2 linked regions of the Prochlorococcus marinus XMU1412 genome follow. The protein of the gene in region 1 interacts with the protein of each later gene in a pairwise test. Links are inferred from orthologs where the notes say so. Each region holds a gene or a part of one and is shown on either strand. Other genes may lie near its edges. The genes, in order: ribD and accC.

Region 1 (3,180 bases):
GCCAATTAATAAGTTCGTTATCACTTTTACTCGAAAAAAATGATTTCTTTTTTAATAAACAATTTTCGCTCCATGATTTAATTTCTTCAAAATATGAATTTGGAACTGCAATATTTGTTGTTTTTAAAAATAGATTTTGTGATTTGAGAGATAGATCCTCAAATTTAAAAGAATTAATTCCAATTACATGAATTTTTCTATTAATTTCAGTCATCAATTTTTAATGAAATAGAACTAAATTGTTTGAATGTTTTATTAAATTATCTTATTATTATTCGAGTTATCATAGTGAATTAATTGTCTGAAAGGAGAAAGAGATTACATGATTTATTGTTAACTCTAATTAATAAAGATAGTGAATTTGAGTTTATTGAAGAAGATTCTAGTGATTTAACTTCTTGCTATTCTGAAAAAGACACTTTGAATTTATCTCGAGTTATAGAAAAAAATCGTAAAATAATCAAAAGATATCAAGCTATTGTTAGAACAGCTGTAACTCTTGATGCCCTGATGGATTCTGAAAATGAAGAAAATTACAAAATCAAATAATAATATTTTTTTAAAAGGAATAATACCTTTACTTTTACTACTATCCTTTATTTTTAACCCATTAAAAGTATCTGCAGAAGTTGCAGAAACTGAAATTAATGGTGCATTAATGAATGCTAGCAGTGAGTTTTTAAGAGACTTGGACTTTGAAACTTGGCAATTAGTAGCTTATAAATCCCCTCTTTTTGAAGATAAATTGATCTTGAGAGTAATAGGATATCCAGGAAATCTCAGGATTGATCATCCCACTGACTTGAGGGTTGAATCAGGGAGAAAACAGTGGCTTCTAGATGATAAAACATTACTTAATGTGGAATTAGCAAATGATGGAAGACAAGCAGCAGCAGAATTCGATCTTGATGAATTGATTAAAAATTTAGATAAAAATAGACCATTAAGATTATCATTGTCAGGAGTTTTTTCTGAGTTACCTGTACCTCCCTTCGTTGTTAAAGAGTGGAGATCAATAAACTGAATTTGATTTTTGGAGATGTCTGAAAAAAATGTAAGCCATACAAAATGGATGAAAAGAGCAATTTTTTTGGCTTCATTAGGCAAAAATACAACAAGTCCTAATCCTATGGTGGGAGCGGTGATACTTGATAAGAATGGAAGTCTTATTTCAGAAGGGTTTCATTTAAAGGCAGGGATGCCTCATGCAGAGGCAATGGCTTTTAATAATTTAAAAAAGGATGCTAAAGATGGAACAATGTATGTAAATCTTGAACCTTGCTGTCATCAAGGTAGAACGCCTCCATGTGTAGATAAGGTAATATCCTCAGGTATTAAAAAGATATATATATCAAATAAAGATCCTGATAAAAGAGTATCTGGAAAAGGTATTAAATTACTGGAAGAAGCTGGTATAAAAGTTCATTTAGGATTATGTAAAAAAGAATCTCTAGAATTAAATAAGGCTTTTATTTATAGGAACATAACAAATAAGGCATTTGGGGTTCTTAAATGGGCAATGAGTATTGATGGCAGAATAGGTCTAAAAAATGGAAAAAGTAAATGGATTACCAATGAAGATTCTAGATCTCTAGTTCATAATTTTAGAGCAGAATTTGACGCAATAATTATTGGTGGGAACACCTTAAGAAAAGATAACCCACTTTTGACTTCTAGAGGTTCGAAAACTCCAGAACCTTTGCGAGTCGTTTTTACAAAAACTTTAGATTTACCAACAAAATCAAATCTTTGGGATTGTAATGAGGCTAAAACTTTAATTATTTACGATTCCAGAACAGCCAATGAAAGTTTTCTTAAAAGAATCCCAAAATGTGTGGAGGTTGAGAAGATATCTTCAGATAATCCAGAGTTAATTTCAAAATTGCTAGCTAAAAGAGGATTTAATAAAGTTTTGTGGGAATGCGGCCCAAAATTGGCGACTTCAGCAGTTAAAGCAGGATGCATAAACGAAATAATATCTTTTATCGCTCCAAAAATTTTAGGAGGAGAAAATAGTATGAATCCTTTTGGAGATTTTGAATTTAGAGAAATGAATGAAACTATTAAATTAAGTGGATCAAAAATTAGATTTATAGGTAATGATATCTTCGTAAAAAGCTCATTGAAAAATTTCTGTTATGACTACTAAAGTATTAGGTTTAAGTACCGTTCGGTTCTTACCCAATAAAATTCATACGAATACGAATACTCTTCGTTTAGTTTATAATGATAAAAATGGAATACAATCATGCCAATAAGACAAGACGATAATCAACCTAATAGAAGATTTGGAATTGTAAATATTATTTTAATTGGTGTTGGAGCGTTGCTTCTATTCAGTAGCCTTTTCCCTAATCAAAATATGCAAATACCAAGAGTTCCCTACTCTTTATTTATAGATCAAGTGAATGATGGGGAAGTTAAGAGAGCTTACATTACACAAGAGCAAATTAGATATGAACTAAATGGAGCTGAAGAAGGCGCTCCTTCTGTTTTAGCGACAACACCAATTTTTGATATGGATCTTCCTCAAAGACTAGAAAGTAAAGGGGTAGAATTTGCAGCTGCGCCTCCCAAGAAACCTAATTTCTTTTCAACAATCTTGAGCTGGGTAGTTCCCCCATTAATTTTCATCCTTGTTTTACAATTCTTTGCTAGAAGAAGTATGGGAGGAGGGGGAGCGCAGGGAGCCTTAAGTTTTACCAAAAGTAAAGCAAAAGTTTATGTTCCTGATGATGAATCTAAAGTTACTTTTGATGATGTTGCAGGGGTTGATGAAGCAAAAGATGAGCTTACAGAAATTGTTGATTTTTTAAAAAAACCTGAAAGATATACTGATATTGGAGCAAGGATTCCAAAAGGTGTCCTTCTTGTTGGACCTCCTGGAACAGGAAAAACTCTTCTCTCTAAAGCCGTTGCTGGAGAAGCTGAAGTTCCATTCTTTATTATTTCAGGTTCTGAATTTGTAGAATTATTTGTTGGTGCTGGTGCTGCCAGAGTTAGAGATTTGTTCGAGCAAGCCAAGAAAAAAGCACCTTGCATAATATTTATTGATGAGCTTGACGCAATTGGTAAAAGCCGTTCAGGATCAATGGGAGTTGTGGGTGGAAATGATGAAAGAGAACAAACTTTAAACCAACTCCTCACAGAAATGGACGGTTTCGCGTCCACTGATAAGCC
Region 2 (3,182 bases), on another replicon or contig:
CAGCAATTTCGTTGCTCCATTTAGGCCATCGTGCAACCCATTCAGCATATGTGATATTTAAATAACCTAATCTTTTAGCTAATAAAATGCTCCAAAATTGATCCCCACCAAGGAAAACAACTACCCCATTTTTGGGCCAATTAGCAAAAGAATGTGGCCTTATTAATAATTTCCAAAAACTTTTGGATTTTGTAATTAATTCGAATTTATTCCATGAATTTGCAACTAAAAATTCTTTACCAGTGGCATTTGGGCAAGGAACAAGGACTAACCTTAGAGTGAAATCGTGTTTATCGTCATCACATAATGATTTATTTATTTCGTTAAGTTCATCTACTACGGGATTTACCCATGTAGTTAATTCACCAGGACCATTAGAAACTATAACTACTGCAACTGATTTTTTTTTCATTGCAGTTAAACCAAAATACATTAAATGCGGACGGCGAGACTTGAACTCGCAAGGCCGAAGCCACACGCTCCTTAGACGTGCGCGTCTACCAATTCCGCCACGTCCGCAAAGGGTTTCCAGTAACCAGGGGACACCTAAACCTTAAAAATATCATACATTATTGGCTGAAATAAGCATGCAGTTTTAAAAGAGTTTTTTTGAATATGATGGATAATTTTTCTATTGCATAAAACAAATATTTATACATATATAACGTTTTAGGTTGTATTGTAAAAAATGTCCTCTAATAACTAAAAAATTTTGTTGAATACTTTGGCAAATAATTTTTTATTTTAAGTCATTTCATTTCTTCAATTTTATTTCATAATGGTTGAAAAAGTTTTAATTGCTAATCGTGGAGAAATAGCTTTACGAATTGTCAGAAGTTGTAGAGAACTAGGTATTGCAACCGTTGCAGTTTTTAGTACTGTAGATAAAAAAGCATTACATGTTCAGCTTGCTGATGAGGCGGTTTGTGTCGGAGATTCATTAAGTAATAAGAGTTATTTAAATATTCCAAATATACTTGCTGCTGCTACATCGAGAGGAGTTGATGCTATTCATCCTGGTTATGGATTTCTTGCGGAAAATGATAAATTTGCTGAGATGTGTAATGATCACGGCATTATTTTTATTGGCCCATCTCCTAAAGCTATTAGATCTATGGGAGATAAATCTACAGCTAAAGAAACTATGGAAGCAGTAGGAGTTCCAACAGTACCTGGTAGTAAAGGCTTGTTATCAAATGTTGATGCGGCTTATAAATTGGCAGATGATATTGGCTATCCGGTAATTATTAAAGCGACTGCTGGAGGAGGTGGAAGAGGTATGAGGCTGGTTGAAAACTCTGATAATCTCGAAAAAATGTTTAAAGCAGCTCAAGGCGAAGCAGAAGCAGCATTTGGTAATGATGGTTTATATATGGAGAAATTTATAAAGAAGCCAAGACATGTAGAAATTCAAATTTTGGCCGACAGGTCGGGTAATGTTGTTCATTTAGGCGAGCGAGATTGTTCAGTTCAAAGAAGACATCAGAAGTTACTAGAGGAGTCTCCTAGTCCTGCAATTAATACTGAGCTAAGAAAAAAAATGGGGAACGCAGCTATTGCTGCTGCAAAAAGTATCGGCTACGAAGGGGCAGGGACAGTTGAATTTTTAGTTGATGATGATGATAATTTTTATTTTATGGAGATGAATACTAGGATTCAAGTTGAACATCCTGTTACGGAAATGGTTACAGGAGTTGATTTAATAGCTGAGCAAATTAAAATCGCAAGCGGAGCAAACTTGGAATTTAATCAGGATGATATCCATTTAAACGGTCATGCCATTGAATGTAGAATCAATGCTGAAGATCCTTCTCACAATTTCCGACCATCACCTGGGAAAATAACTGGGTGGCTTCCTCCTGGTGGCCCCGGTGTAAGGGTGGATAGTCATGTTTATACAGGCTATGAAATCCCCCCTTTCTATGACTCATTAATTGGTAAATTAATAGTCTGGGGAAAAGATCGTAATACTGCAATTAAAAGAATGAATAGGGCTTTAAATGAATGTGCAGTAACTGGTATTCCTACAACAATTAACTTTCATCTAACCTTACTGAATAAATCTAAATTTAAGCAGGGTAAGATACATACTAAATATGTAGAAGAAGAACTATTGCCAAATTACTGAGAAATAATTGAATGATTTCTATGAAATATTTGTATGCAATGCAAGTTTTATAAGCCCTTGCTGACCGACTAAAATTTCTCTTAAAAAGCTTATAACTCCGATCCAAATTACTGGTCCAACATCAACACCTCCAATAGGAGGAATTAGTTTTTTTGTTAAATTAAGAATAGAGCTTGATGGTATTGAAACTAATAACCATAAACCTTTACTTAAATCAATTTTTGGGTACCAAGTAAGTATTAATCTTATTAGAAAAACTATGGTTAGATATGAAAGAGAAATTCCTAAACTAATATCTAAAATTTGAAGAGAGTTTACAAGCAAGGAAATCACAATTGTTTAATTCATCTTAATAAATAACCCATTGAAACGTATTTAATTCGTATTATAAATTGAGAATTTAATATTTAAAAAGTGTTTCAAATCTCAAATTTACTACTAGCTGCAGATTTTTCTGCTGAAGTTGCAAATAATTCCGCAGTGGGAATGATAGGTAGTTTTATTGCCGCTGCCTTACTTATCGTTATTCCAGCCACTGCATTTTTGATTTTTGTCAGCCAGAAAGATTCCCTCGAACGTACTTCTACTGGAAGACGCTAGTTTTTGTAGAAGTTTTAAGTACACTATATATATAGGGGATATAAGTAACCCTTTAAAATATAAATTTTTGGAGAAAGAATGTGGTCAATGCTAGTCTCAATTGGGCCAGTATTGTTGGTATAGTTCTCGCGGTATGTGGGGGAGGCCTTTATTTTTTGAGGTCCTTCAAGCCTGCCTTGGCAAGGGATTATGATGTTTTCTTCGCAGCAATTGGACTTTTGTGCGGAGGAATATTATTTTTTCAAGGCTGGAGGTTAGATCCCATCCTTCAGTTTGGTCAGTTTTTATTAGCAGGAACTACAGTTTTTTTCGCATATGAAAGTGTGCGATTGAGGGGAGTTGCTACTGATCAAGCTAGAAGGTCATCTTATTTTGATGATGATCCTATTTCTGATGTCCCAAGAAATTCTAGAGGCCGATTTAATGACGATTATGATAGGTTTGACGAATCTGA

The links.
Region 2: the proteins of ribD (region 1) and accC interact in binary tests that used the Escherichia coli proteins (3 or more experiments, as listed by UniProt). The link is inferred for Prochlorococcus marinus XMU1412 from one-to-one orthologs.

Annotation. Positions count from the first base shown.
Region 1 is NZ_JAAORJ010000004.1:217,082-220,261, reverse strand. Bases 249-3,094 are described here. They hold ribD (bifunctional diaminohydroxyphosphoribosylaminopyrimidine deaminase/5-amino-6-(5-phosphoribosylamino)uracil reductase RibD), read left to right. Parts: upstream 249-1,039; coding sequence 1,040-2,149; downstream 2,150-3,094. Other genes in these bases: ftsH (ATP-dependent zinc metalloprotease FtsH), read left to right, coding at 2,249-3,094; HA152_RS07610 (DUF3122 domain-containing protein), read left to right, coding at 524-1,024; HA152_RS07615 (hypothetical protein), read left to right, coding at 298-549. In the rest of the region: precorrin-6Y C5,15-methyltransferase (decarboxylating) subunit CbiT, read right to left, coding at 1-214; more of ftsH, read left to right, coding at 3,095-3,180. UniProt on the Escherichia coli protein: Converts 2,5-diamino-6-(ribosylamino)-4(3h)-pyrimidinone 5'-phosphate into 5-amino-6-(ribosylamino)-2,4(1h,3h)-pyrimidinedione 5'-phosphate.
Region 2 is NZ_JAAORJ010000001.1:65,045-68,226, forward strand. The notes cover bases 106-2,953. They hold accC (acetyl-CoA carboxylase biotin carboxylase subunit), read left to right. Parts: upstream 106-778; coding sequence 779-2,128; downstream 2,129-2,953. Other genes in these bases: HA152_RS00315 (glycosyl transferase), read right to left, coding at 106-433; HA152_RS00330 (YggT family protein), read right to left, coding at 2,147-2,452; psbX (photosystem II reaction center X protein), read left to right, coding at 2,543-2,728; HA152_RS00340 (Ycf66 family protein), read left to right, coding at 2,809-2,953. Outside these bases: more of HA152_RS00315, read right to left, coding at 1-105; more of HA152_RS00340, read left to right, coding at 2,954-3,182. UniProt on the Escherichia coli protein: This protein is a component of the acetyl coenzyme A carboxylase complex; first, biotin carboxylase catalyzes the carboxylation of the carrier protein and then the transcarboxylase transfers the carboxyl group to form malonyl-CoA.